3 regions of the Variovorax sp. 22077 genome follow, and region 1 is predicted to be linked to each of the others. Evidence: predicted binding sites of a transcription regulator. Region 1 holds the regulator's gene; each other region holds the start of a gene.
What was found. The regulator LexA, encoded in region 1, represses DNA repair genes until DNA is damaged. The targets are predictions, from matches to a motif close to ACTGTATNNNNATACAGT.
Positions count from the first base shown of each region.

Region 2: a site for LexA is predicted at 1,618-1,635, ahead of ACTJLF_RS18310 (PA0069 family radical SAM protein). Genes of this name have one in related genera too.
Region 3: a site for LexA is predicted at 2,722-2,739, ahead of imuA (translesion DNA synthesis-associated protein ImuA). Genes of this name have one in related genera too.

Region 1 is NZ_JBQEQC010000002.1:4,402-8,699, reverse strand. Features, by position in the region: gene ACTJLF_RS02515 (D-2-hydroxyacid dehydrogenase family protein) at 1-573, opposite strand, end outside; gene ACTJLF_RS02510 (hypothetical protein) at 686-1,063, opposite strand; gene lexA (transcriptional repressor LexA) at 1,212-1,895, opposite strand; gene ACTJLF_RS02500 (asparaginase) at 1,969-2,934, shown strand; gene adk (adenylate kinase) at 2,998-3,654, opposite strand; gene kdsB (3-deoxy-manno-octulosonate cytidylyltransferase) at 3,792-4,298, opposite strand, start outside.
Region 2 is NZ_JBQEQC010000012.1:42,015-46,312, reverse strand. Features, by position in the region: gene ACTJLF_RS18315 (RNA methyltransferase) at 1-407, opposite strand, end outside; gene ACTJLF_RS18310 (PA0069 family radical SAM protein) at 495-1,589, opposite strand; gene ACTJLF_RS18305 (GbsR/MarR family transcriptional regulator) at 1,714-2,310, shown strand; gene ACTJLF_RS18300 (thiol-disulfide oxidoreductase DCC family protein) at 2,371-2,793, shown strand; gene ACTJLF_RS18295 (SAM-dependent methyltransferase) at 2,823-3,770, shown strand; gene ACTJLF_RS18290 (SRPBCC family protein) at 3,827-4,298, shown strand, end outside.
Region 3 is NZ_JBQEQC010000002.1:366,453-370,750, reverse strand. Features, by position in the region: gene ACTJLF_RS04235 (aldo/keto reductase) at 1-134, opposite strand, end outside; gene ACTJLF_RS04230 (LysR substrate-binding domain-containing protein) at 225-1,139, shown strand; gene ACTJLF_RS04225 (2-hydroxychromene-2-carboxylate isomerase) at 1,128-1,736, opposite strand; gene ACTJLF_RS04220 (CmcJ/NvfI family oxidoreductase) at 1,733-2,569, opposite strand; gene imuA (translesion DNA synthesis-associated protein ImuA) at 2,754-3,560, shown strand; gene ACTJLF_RS04210 (Y-family DNA polymerase) at 3,529-4,298, shown strand, end outside.

The DNA.
Region 1 (4,298 bases):
CTTGGCGCAGCTGGCTTCACGGCCCCAGATCACGACCTGCATGCCGAAAGCCTGTCCGTAGCGCGCGACCAGTTGGCCGATGCGCCCGTAGCCCCAGATGCACAGCGTCTTGCCCTTGAGCACCGAGCCGATGCCGAAGTTGGGCGGCATGGAGGCCGACTTCAGGCCCGACTGCTGCCAGGCGCCATGTTTGAGGTTGCTGATGTACTGCGGCAGCCGGCGCATGGCCGCCATGATGAGCGCCCAGGTGAGCTCGGCGGGCGCCTGGGGAGAGCCGGAGCCCTCTGCCACCGCCACGCCCCGCTCGGTGCAGGCCGCGACGTCGATGTGCCCGGCCACGCGCCCGGTCTGGGAAATGAGCTTGAGCTTCGGGAGCTTTTCGATCAGCTGGCGCGAGATCTGGGTGCGTTCGCGGATCAGCACGATCACGTCGGCGTCCTTGAGGCGAACCGACAACTGTCCAATGCCCTTCACCGTGTTGGTATAGACCTTGGCCGCGTATGCGTCCAGCTTGGAAGCGCAGCGCAGCTTGCGTACGGCGTCCTGGTAATCGTCGAGGATCACAATGTTCATGGCACGCCATTGTGCCTCGCAGCATTGGAATGTCGCGCTGGCAAACGTTTGGATACCCGCCCCGCAGCCGATCGCAGGGCGTCAGGAGCCCGCTAAAGGGCTCGGTTCAGGCTCAATGCAGTCGCGTCGAGCGAGGCGCGGCGGCCATGGTCTCGGCGGCTTCCAGGGCGGCCAGCCGGTCGAGTTCGGCGCACACGTCGGCCATGCGGCCGGAGATCACCATGCGGTTGTTGCCGCGTTGCTGTCCCTTGCCATCGACCACGCGGACGACGCGAAGAGGGCGTGCCTGAGCGGCCGATTCGGATGGCGTGGTACCGCTGCTGCGGGCGGTACAGGCAGGGCGAACCGCCACGTAGCGCAGGCCAGCCGAAGATTCGGCGGTGTCGAGATGGTCCCCGCGGCGGGAGGGGCGGCGCGCCGGCATCAGTCGATTGGCCAGCGATTGCAGCGGCATCCAGATGTCGGCGATGGCGAGGAGGGCGATTCCCATGTGAACTCCAAGAAAGTATGAGGTTGAACACAGGCAGGATTTCTTGAGTCGGCTGCGACAGGGTGATGGCGAAGAAGCTTCGCCATACGCCCGCCACCTGTCGCTGCCGGATGGGGTGCTGTTGCTCTGGAAAGCAGGCAGCCGCGGCCTACATCAGCATGGTGTTGCGGATGAGGCCGACCGCGAGGCCCTCGATCTCGAAGGGCTCGCCGGGCTGCACGATGATGGTCGGGTAGTCGGGGTTCTCGGCGTGCAGCTCGATGACCTGCTTGTTGCGCTTCAGGCGCTTGACCGTTACTTCGTCGCCGAGGCGCGCGACCACGATCTGGCCGTTGCGTGCTTCCTTGGTGGCCTGTACCGCGAGCAGGTCGCCGTCCATGATGCCGGCGTCGCGCATCGACATGCCGCGCACCTTGAGCAGGTAGTCGGGCTGGCGCTGGAACAGCGTGTTCTCGACGTAGTAGGTCTGGTCGACGTGCTCCTGGGCCAGGATGGGCGAGCCGGCTGCGACGCGACCGATCAGCGGCAGCGCCAGCTGGGCCATTCCGGGCAGCGAGAGCGAGAACTGGTTGCCTTCGCGATGGCGCGTTTCGTTGAGAGAGCGCAGCGCGTCGCCCTTGAGGCGGATGCCGCGCGAGGTGCCGCTGACCAGCTCGATGACGCCCTTGCGAGCCAGTGCCTGCAGGTGTTCTTCGGCGGCGTTGGCGGACTTGAACCCGAGTTCATTGGCGATTTCGGCGCGCGTGGGCGGCGCACCTGTACGGGCGATGGCACTCTGGATGAGGTCCAGGATCTGCTGCTGGCGGGCTGTAAGCTTCACGGCGAACTGCATGTGTGGTTCCTTGCGGCACTGGTTGGATATCCAGTGCCTGTATTTTTAACCAGTTTTTAGAAGTTGACAAGCCATGGTCAATTCCTCTTCGTCCGGGCTGCCACGTCGGGTCGTGGTTTTGGGCACCGGCGGCACCATCGCGGGCCGCGCCGCCAGCAGTGACGACAACATCGGCTACACGGCCGCGCAGGTGAGCGTGGCCGACCTGCTCGGTGACATCGAGGCGCCCGCAGGCGTGACGCTGGAGGCCGAGCAGGTTGCGCAGGTCGACAGCAAGGACATGTCCTTCGCCATCTGGCAGCAACTGGCCAGGCGCTGCGCGCACTGGCTGGCGCAGCCCGACGTGGCAGGCGTGGTGATCACCCACGGCACCGACACGATCGAGGAGACGGCCTTCTTCCTGCACTCGGTGCTCGCCTCCTCCAAACCGGTGGTGCTGACCTGCGCGATGCGCCCGGCCACCGCACTGTCGCCTGACGGCCCCCAGAACGTGCGCGACGCCATCGGTGTCGCCGCGACCCGGGGTGCGAGCGGCGTGACGGTGGTGTGCGCCGGTGCGATCCATTCCGGCGTCGACATTCAGAAGGTCCACACCTACCGCCTCGACGCTTTCGCTTCGGGCGATGCGGGGCCCGTGGGCTATGTGGAGGAGGGCGAACTGCGCCTTGTCCGGCCGTGGCCGCAGGGTGGCGGAATGTCGGTCGCGAAGCTCTTCGAAGCGGCCGAGCTGCAATGGCCAAGGGTGGAGATCGTGATGAGCCACGCCGGCGCCAGCGGCGCCGTGGTCGAAGCACTGCTTCAGGCGGGCGGACCGGACCCTCTGCGCGGACTGGTGCTGGCGACCACCGGCAACGGCACCTTGCACCATGCGCTGGAAGCTGCCGCGTTCAAGGCGCAGGATGCGGGTATCGCAGTGCTCCGCGCGACGCGCTGCTCGAACGGGCGCATCCTGCCGAAGACGGGCGACCTGCTTCGCGATGCGGGCGAGCTGACGCCCGTGAAGGCCCGAATCGCCCTGGTGCTCGAGTTGCTGGGCTGAAAGCAGAACCGCCCCTCTGGAGGGGCGGTTCGGTGCGGGTCGGATGCTCGGTCGATGTTTCGATCAGCTGCTCAGCGCGGCCAAGGCACGCTGGGTGATCTCGTCGACCGTGCCCACGCCCTTGATGGCGCGGTATTTCGGCGCGGCGGCCGGATCGGCCTTGGCCCAGGCCGAGTAGTAGTCGACCAGCGGACGCGTCTGCTGGCTGTACACGTCGAGCCGCTTGCGAACGGTTTCTTCCTTGTCGTCCTCGCGCTGGATCAGGTCCTCGCCGGTCACGTCGTCCTTGCCTTCCACCTTGGGTGGATTGAACTTGACGTGGTAGGTGCGGCCCGAAGCCGGATGCGAACGGCGGCCGCTCATGCGCTCGATGATGTCGCTGAAGGGCACGTCGATCTCGAGCACGTAGTCGAGCTTGACGCCTGCCGCCTTCATGGCGTCGGCCTGGGGGATGGTGCGAGGAAAACCGTCGAACAGGAAGCCGCTGGCACAGTCGGGCTGCGCGATGCGTTCCTTTACGAGGTTGATGATCAGGTCGTCGCTGACCAGAGCGCCGGCGTCCATGACCGCCTTGGCCTGCAGTCCGAGCGGCGTGCCGGCCTTGACGGCTGCGCGCAGCATGTCGCCCGTGGAAATCTGGGGAATGCTGTATTTCTGGCAAATGAAGGCCGCTTGCGTGCCTTTGCCCGCCCCGGGCGCGCCCAGCAAAATTAGTCTCATGGTGTCCTCGGACGGTTCTTAGATCTTGTGTCGCGCCGAGCTTCGGCCCCATGGCTGGGCTGGGCGGAGTTGCTTCGAGGATAGCATGCGTGCCCTTCGGGAAATCCCGCTACTTGCAGCCGGAAGGACGCGAAGGCTCAGTGCCCGGCGGCCGCGAAGACCGCACGGACGCGTGCCAGGTCCTCGGGCGTGTCGATGCCGGGCCCCGGGGCAGCGTCACTCACGTGCACCGCGATGCGATGGCCGTGCCACAGGGCGCGCAGCTGTTCGAGCGCTTCCGTCGCCTCCACGGGGGAAGGCGGCAGGGAAGGAAAGCGCCGTACGAAGCCCGCGCGGTACCCGTAGATGCCGATGTGGCGCAGCGGGGCAGGGGCTGCAGGCAGCACCGTGGGTGCGGCACCATTGGCCGAGCCGTCGCGCCACCATGGAATGGGCGCGCGGCTGAAATACATCGCGTCGCCCTGAGCGTCGAGCACGACCTTCACCACGTTGGGATTCATGAAGTCGCCGACCGAGTCGATCTCGTGGGCGGCGGTGCTCATCGCCGCCTGGGCATGCGTGGCCAGCGTGGATGCCACGGCATCGATCAGCGCGGGGTCGATCAGCGGCTCGTCGCCCTGGACATTGACGACGATGTCGTCGCC
Region 2 (4,298 bases), on a different contig from region 1:
GCGAGCGCGACCTGGGCAATGATCTCGGCGCTTCCGACCTGGCGCAGCAGGCCGTCGCGGCCCGTCATGCAGAACTGGCAGCCGACCGCGCAGCCCACCTGCGACGAGACGCAGAGCCCGTCGCGCGGCAGCAGCACGCTTTCGACGGTCTGGCCGTCGGCGAGGGCCACCAGCAGCCTCTCAGAGCCATCGGCACCCGGATGCGCCGCGACCACGCGCGCCAGCCCCGCCAGCTCGGCCTCGATGGCAGGCAGCGCCTCCATCAGCGGCGCGGGAAAGAAGCTCGCGGGCAGGCGCCTGCCGCTGTTCCTGGGCAGGGCGTGGGACCACAGCCGCAGGATGCGCTGTTCGTGGCTGGGGCCGGCTCCGGCTTTTCGCAGCCGCTCTTTCAGTTCGTGGATTCGCATGCGCCCTCTGGGGCTGGAGGCTCTGCGCGCATGCCGGGCGTACCGGGTGCGCTGCGGGGTGGTCGACAAGCCCCGGATTGTGCACCTCTAGAACAGGCTGCCCTGCCCCGCAGCCCCCGGCGGCCGGAACGCGGAAAGATCGAGCGGGATGCGCTCGCGGTTGTAGCCCAGGCGGTTCGCGGCCTTCTGGAAGCGCTGGTGGATCAGGTCGGCCCACAGGCCCGAGCCCTTCATGCGGGTGGCGAAGTCGGCGTCGTAGTCCTTGCCGCCGCGCATCTCGCGGATGCGCGCCATGATGCGGTCGGCGCGCTGCGGGTAGTGCAGCGCCAGCCACTCCTTGAAGAGCGGCGCCACCTCCCAGGGCAGCCGCACCACCGTATAGAAGGCGCTGCGCGCGCCCGCCTCCCAGGCGGCCTCGAGTACCTGCTCCATGTCTTCGGTGACGAAGGGAATCTGCGGCGCCACGCTCACTCCCACCGGCACGCCGGCCTCGGTGAGCGCGCGGATGGTGCGCAGCCGGCGGTGCGGTGCGGCCGCGCGGGGCTCCAGCTTGCGGGCGAGGTCGCCGTCGAGCGTGGTCACGGTGACGTACACGGCCGCCAGATGGTCGGCCGCCATGGGCGCGATCAGGTCGAGGTCGCGCTCGACGGCGCTCGACTTGGTGACCAGCGCGAACGGATGCCGCGCCTCGCTCAGCAGCTCGATCACCGAGCGCGTGAGCCGCAGCTCGCGCTCGATGGGCTGGTAGCAGTCGGTGGCGGTGCCGATGGCGATGTAGTTCGGGCGATAGCTGCGGCGCCCGAGTTCGGCGCGCAGCACCTCGACGATGTTGCGCTTGGCGATCAGCTTGGTCTCGAAGTCGAGGCCGGGCGACAGGTTGAGGTAGCTGTGGGTCGGACGCGCGAAGCAGTAGATGCAGCCGTGCTCGCATCCCCGGTACGGGTTGATCGAGCGGTCGAAGTAGATGTCGGGCGAGTCGTTCTCGTTGAGCGCCGACTTCACGTCCTCGAAGCGCACCTCGGTGGCGATGGGCTGGAGCTCCTCGGCTTCGGCCGCGCCTTCCTCCAGCGTGCCCCAGCCGTCGTCGAAGGCGTTGCGCTCGTCCTTGGAGAAGCGGTGCGCGATGTGCGTGGCCGCGCCGCGGCCCTTGATGGCGTGGATGGGAATGAAGGCGGCTGGCATGGTCGGCGATTCCTTGGCAACTCGATTAACTGTTTATTCATACAGTATTCCACCGATTCACCGTCGCTGCCGAATTTTTAATTTCTGTCTTGACAGAAATTTCGAGAATCCTAAACTCGGCGCCATGGAACTCACCGACATCCAACGCAAGTTCGTCCTGCACTGGGGCGAAATGGGCTCGCTGTGGGGCGTGAACCGCACCGTCTCGCAGATCCATGCCCTGCTCTTCGCCCACGGCAAGCCCATGAACGCCGAAGAGCTGTGCGAAACCCTCGGCGTGGCCCGCTCCAACATCAGCAACAGCTTGAAGGAGCTGCAGGCCTGGAACCTGGTCCGCGTGACCCACACACTGGGCGACCGGCGCGACTACTTCGAGACCAGCGTCGACGTGTGGGAGCTGTTCCGCACCGTCGTTCGCGAGCGCAAGGAGCGCGAGTTCGACCCCACGGTGCGCGTGCTGCGCGAGCTCGTGGCCAGCCCCGACTTCCAGAAAGAGCCCGCCGATGCGCAGGACCGCATCCGCTCGACGATGGAGCTCATGGAAAAGCTCGCCACCTGGGCCGACGAAATGCTGCGGCTGTCGCCTGGCACGCTCGACAAGGTGCTGACGCTCGGCGCGAGCGTGCAGAAGTTCGTGCGCGGCGATTCGTCGCAAGGCGGCAAGGGCGCGGGCAAGGGCGAAGACCCGGACGCGCACCACGCCAGCCTTCCCATGATCTGAGGTCTCTTTTTTTGCCCGTCAATTTCTGTTTTAACAGAAATATCGATAACAAGGAACAACATGAGCCACACCACCGTTCCAGTCCCCCCTCTGACGATCTATTTCGATGCGAGCTGCGCGATCTGCTCCGCCGAAATGGGCGCGCTCAAGGCACGCGATACGGCGGGCCGGCTGAATCTGGTCGACTGCTCGCCAGCCGATTTCACAAGCGGCCCTGCACCGCGCGAGGCGCTGATGGCCGCCATCCACGTCGTCGACGCCGAAGGCCGTGTGCACGTCGGCGTGCCGGCGATCCGCATCTGCCGCGCGGCGGTGGGCCTGTCCAGCGGCGGCGTGCTGCTCGACCTGCCGCTGGTCGCGCCGCTGGCCGATCGCGCCTATGCGCTGCTGGCGCGCAACCGCTACCGCATTCCACGCTGGCTGGCCGCGAGGCTGGCGGGGCGCGTCGCGCCGTCCTGCAATGACGGCAACTGCCGCATCTGAAGAAGAAACGACCATCCGAGGAAACCGCCATGCCGACCGTATTCCAGCCCGACTTCCGCCTGCCGCACGAGACTCGCGCGCGCAGCCACTCCGAGAACACTCTCACCCCCGAAGACACCCAGGACTACTTCACCGAGGTAGCAACCGACTACAGCGCCTGGAGCCCCAGCTACAACATGCACTTCGGCTTCTGGCGCGCGGGCCTGAACCCGCTGCGCCGCGAAGGCATGCTGGTCGAGATGAACCGCATGGTCGGCCGTGCGCTGCGCATCGACGCCGCACTCTCGGGCGGCGACATCCACCGATGCGTGATCGACATGGGCTGCGGCGCCGGCGCCACCGCGCGCACGCTGGTCGGCGACCATGCGTCGCTCTATGCCGTCACCGTGACCAACGTGGCCGTGCAGAACCGCATCGCCGCGAAGCTCGACGCCGCCGCGGGCGTGGCACACCGCATGGCCCACATCGAGGCCGACTACACCCGCACCGGCCTGCCCGCCGCCCAGGCCGACGGCGCATGGGCGCTCGAAAGCGCCTGCTATGCCGCCGGCACCGACAAGGCCGACTTCGTCCGCGAAGTTGCGCGCCTGCTGAAGCCCGGCGCGCGCCTCGCGGTGGTCGACGGCTTCCTGCTTCGACGCAAGCCCGGCGGCATCGCTGGCTGGCTGCACCGCCTGTGGGCCGACAGCTGGGCCGTGCCCACGCTGGCCGTGCGCGAAGACTTCGTGGCTGCGCTGCATGCCCATGGCTTCGAGGATGTCGAGGTGAAGTCGCTGCGCTGGCGCGTGGCGCCGAGCGCGCTGCACATCCCGGTGCTGGCCACCCGCTTCACGCTGGCCGAGCTCTGGAAGGCACGCGGCAGGCTCAGCCCGTGGCGGCGCAAGCACATCGTGGCGAGCTACTGCGCCCTGGCGCTGGGCATGTTCTGGCGCGACTTCGACTACTGCATCGTCACCGCCACCCGCCGCGCCGACTGAGGGCCCGACAGCAACACAAACAAGACAGACGTACAGACAGAGGAGAAGAGCCTTCCATGCAGAACGACTCCGACGACAGCAGGCTCGCCGAGCTGCCCCCCAACCAGCCGCAGCCCGCGCCGAACGAAGAAGCACAGCCCAGGCCCGTTCGCGGCATGCCCTTCGGCTGGTTCTGGCCGATGGCCATCGGCGCGGCGGTCGCGCTCGTGCTGCGCCTGTTCTTCAGCAGCGCGCCCGGCAAGCCCTACTCGGCCATGCTGGCCTCCTTCGTTTACTTCGTGCCCGCCGTGTGCGGCGCGGTCACGGTGTACATGGCCGAGCGCATCGAGCGCCGCAGCTGGGGCTACTACATCTGGGCGCCTTGGGTGGCGACCTCGCTCTTCGTCGGCGGCACGCTGCTGGTGTTCATCGAGGGGCTGATCTGCGCCATCGTCATCGTTCCGCTCTTCGCCACCATGGGCAGCGTGGGCGGCCTGGCGATGGGCATCGTGTGCCGCGTCACCAACTGGCCGAAGCAGGCCGTCTACA
Region 3 (4,298 bases), 360 kb from region 1:
ATGGGGCGGGTGTTCATCGTGGGCTTGGACTGGGTTTGGGCAAGGGCCGGTAGCGCGGCGCCGGCGCACAGCGCGACGCCCAGGCGCAGCAACTCGGCGCGGGTGAGGGCTGGAAAGTCGTTCCGGGGTGGCATCCGGCCCAGTATCCGGCGGCGCGGCGCCGGGCGCGATGCCCCACCCTGTGCTCCAATCCGCCTTTTCGCTGCCTCATATTCACCATGGGAATGCCACTCTCCCTGCTTCGCATGCCCTCTCTGGACCTGGTGCGGGGTTTCGTCGCGGTGGGCCGGCGCATGAGCATCTCGCTCGCGGCGCATGACCTGTGCCTCACGCAGTCGGCGGTCAGCAAGCAGATCCACGCGCTCGAATCGCAGCTCGGCGTGGCGCTGCTGGTGCGCGGGCACCGCTCGATCTCGTTCACGCCCGAGGGCGAGCGGCTCTTTCGCAGCGCCGACGGCGCGGTGCAGCAACTGCAGGACGTGATGGGCGGCATCAGCCGGTCAGGCGAGCAGCGCCCCGTGACGCTGAGCGCGAGCATCGGCATGACCGGGCTGTGGCTGCTGCCGCGGCTGGGCAGGGTGCAGAAGCTGCATCCGGGCGTGGACGTGCGCGTGTCCTCCAACAACCGGCTGGCCGACCTGCGCAACGACGGCATCGACCTGGCCATCCGATACACCACGCCCGCGCTGGCGCCGGCCGGCGCGGTGCGGCTCTTCGGGGAGACGGTGGCACCGGTGGCGCATCCCTCGCTCGGGCTGCGCTCGCTCGATGGGCCCGGTGTGCTGTCCGGCCAGTGCCTTCTGGCCTTCGACGATCCACAGCACCCCTGGCTGCAGTGGAAGGACTGGCTCGCGTCGGTGGGCTGGGCCGACGCGAAGCCGCAGGCGGTGCTGCACTTCAACCAGTACGACCAGCTGATCCAGGCCGCACTGGCCGGGCAGGGCGTGGCGCTGGGGCGGCTGGAGCTGATCCAGCCGCTGCTCGACGACAGCAGGCTGGTGCGCATCGCGGCGCCCTCGCCGGCGCAGCCTTCGGGCCACGCCTACTGGCTGATCCAGGCCGAGGAGTCGCCGCGCGAGGACGTTCGCCATGTCGCCGAATGGCTGGTGGACGAGGCGCGAAGGTCGTCAGTCGGCTGAGGCCTGCGCCTTGCAGAACGCGATCGCCTCGTCGAGCCGGTCGTTGCCCCAGAACATCTCGTCGTCCACGAAGAAGGTGGGCGCGCCGAAGATGCCTTTCTCGGCCGCCGTCTCGGTCTGCCGCCGCAGCCGCAGCTTGTTGGCGTCCGACAGCGCCTCTTCGATGACGCGGTGCGCCGGCAGGCCAAGGGAGCCCAGCAGCTCGTGCATGGCCTGGGGCGAATCGATGTCGCGGTCCTCGGCGAAGTTCATCGACATGGTGCGGCGGCAGAACTCGCCCATCCACGGCTGCGAGGCGCCCACCAGCGCGATGCGAAGCGGCAGCACGGCAGAGCGCGGAAAGTGGCTCGGCCGCTGCCACGGCAGGCCGTACTTGCGGCACTGGCGGGCCATGTCCTTCCAGGTGTAGTCGCCCTTTTCCTTCTGCAGCACGAAGGGCGACGACTCCCAGCCGAAGGAGCGGAAGATCGGCCCCAGCAGGAAGGGCCGCCAGCGGACGGCGATGCCGTGCGCGGCGGCTTCGGCCTCGATGCGCATGGTGCTCAGGTAGCTGTAGTTGCTGCCGAAGTCGAACCAGAACTCGATGGCGGCGCTCATTCGAACACCACCAGGCAACGGGCCTCGATGCTCTCGCGCAGCGGCGCGTCGGCAGGCGTTTCGGGATGGTCGAAGGCAGCGTGCGGGGTGTAGCGCGAGACGCCGCCGAGCTGCGAGTCGTACTGCTTGAAGACCAGCGCCTCGTGCCGGTCCATCGCGGAGAAGTACGACCAGCGGTGCGTGGGCGAATGCGTCGCCAGGTAGATCTCGCCGGTGCGGCGCGGATAGCGCACCTCGGCGCTGACCAGGTCCTTCGCCATCACGGAGCGCGCGTCGCACACGGCCAGCGGCGTGTCGAGCACCGGCCCCTTGATCGAGCGCCAGACATTGACGATGCAGTAGCGCCGCACGGCCGCGGCTTCTTCGGGATCGGTCAGCACCAGTGCGAGCCTGCGGCGGCCGGATTCCTCGGTGTAGTCGTTGTGGATGCGGCCGTTGGCGGCGGCCCGGCCGTCGGTCGCGCGGCGGCCGAAGCTTAAAGCGGTGCGGTCGGCCTCGCGCCGGCGCACCAGGTGGTCGAACACGAAGGCGCGTGCGCCGCCGGTGACGGCCAGTGCCAGCTCGGCCACCTCGCGGTGGTAGACGGCGGTGACCTCCGCGTCGTCGAGGAAGTCGCGTACTGCCGTGGGCGCGTCGCGCAGCACGAAACCCTCGCGCTCGATGTCGGGCGGCGTGGCGGCGGTGCGCGCGTCGGCGATCGGCATGGGGCGCAGTTCGTAGCTGCCGCTTTCCCAAGGCGTGTCTGGCGGCGGCTGGAAGGTGTAGCTGAAGGGGCGCAGGGCGGAAGGCTGGAGGTAGTTCAGGCCTGCGGTGACGGTGCTCTGGGTGGTCATGCAATGGCTCCTTTGGATGGGTCCATTGGAGCGAGGCAGCGCCTTGGGCTCAAACGACTTTTTGGCGCCTTCGCATGAGCATCGGGAATGTGAAAGTCGGCTGTAAAGAAGAAAAACAGGGAAAGCGGCGTTCCTGTTGTAGGCTGCGAAATACTGTATGAAAATACAGTTAACAGTCATCACCATGGGCCTTCCTTTCCTCGATTCCTTTTCCGCTGCCGCGGGCCGTGGCGTCTGGCACGCCGACGAACTCGGCCTGGCCGACGCTCAGGTCGTCGCCACCGGCCATGCGGCGCTCGACGCCGAGCTGCCGGGCGGCGGCTGGCCGGTCGGTGCGATGACGGAACTGCTGCTGCCCGCGCCGGAGGCCCATGTCTGGCGGCTGCTGCTGCCGGCGCTGGCACAGGCGGTGGCCACCCGGGGCGGGCCGGTGGTGCTGATCGGCGCGCCCTACGAGCCCTGCGGCGCCTCGCTCGCGGCGCAGGGGCTGCCGGTGGAGGCGCTGATGTGGGTGCGCAGCGAGGCCCCGGCCGCGCGGCTGTGGGCCTGCGAACAGGCGCTGCGCTGCGCCGACGTGTCCGCCGTCGTGGCCTGGCTGCCGCAGGCGCGCGTGGGCGAGCTGCGTCGGCTGCAGCTGGCGGCCGCGCAGCACGAGGTGCTGCTCTTCGTGTGCCGGCCCGAGTCGGTGGCGCTGTCGGCATCGCCCGCGCGGCTGCGCATCCAGGCCGACCGCAGCGAAGCCGACGTGTCGCAGATCGAACTGCACATCCTCAAGCGCCGAGGCCCGCCGCTGGCCGCGCCGGTGATGCTGCCGGCGCGCAACGAGCGCATGACCGCGCTGCTGGCCGCCGCCCGGCTGCGGCGCAAGCTGCGCCTGCAGCAGCAGGGTGTGGCCCCTGCGGGCGAGCCGGCAGCCTCGGCCACGGTGGTGCGCATCGACGCATGGAAAGGAGGCCCGGATGCACTGGATCGCCTTGCGGTGGTTGCCTGAAGCCGGTACGACCGACACGCCCGAAGCCCTGGCGGCGATGCCCACGCCCGAGTCCCTGGGCTGGTGGGCCCTGAAGTACACGCCCCACGTCGCCTGGCTCGACGAAGCCCTGATGCTCGAAGTCTCCGCCTGCGAGCGCCTCTGGGGCGGGCGCATGACGCTGATGCGCCTGCTGCTGGCCGACAACCCCGTGCCCGACGCGCGCATGCTGGGCGCACAGGGCGCCACCAGCCTGATCGCACTGGCGCGGCTGCGCCTGTTCGCCCGCGACGAGAAACGGCCGAAGGAGATGCCCGCCGGCCTGCCGCTGGACACCTTGACCGCCGCCCATGAGCACCTCGACCTGCTCGCGCGCCTGGGTTGCCGCAGCTGGGGCGATGTGGCTGCGCTGCCGCGCGGCGGCCTCACGCGGCGCTTCGGCACCGGTCTTCGCGAGGCGCTCGACATCGCCTGGGGCCTGCGCCCCGAAAGCCATTCATGGCTCACGCTGCCCGACGTGTTCGAGCAGAAGCTGGAGCTGCCGGCGCTGGCCGAGACCGCGCCCGAACTCATGTGGTCGGCCAATCGGCTGCTGACCTCGCTGCAGTTCTGGCTGCGTGCCCGCCAGCGCGGCGCGCGTGCGCTGGAGTTGCAATGGACGCTCGACCTGCGGCGCCTCAACGGCGTGAACCTGCCTCCGCACGAGCAGCTCACCGTGCGCACGGCAGAACCCACGCAGGACATGGCGCACCTGCGCCG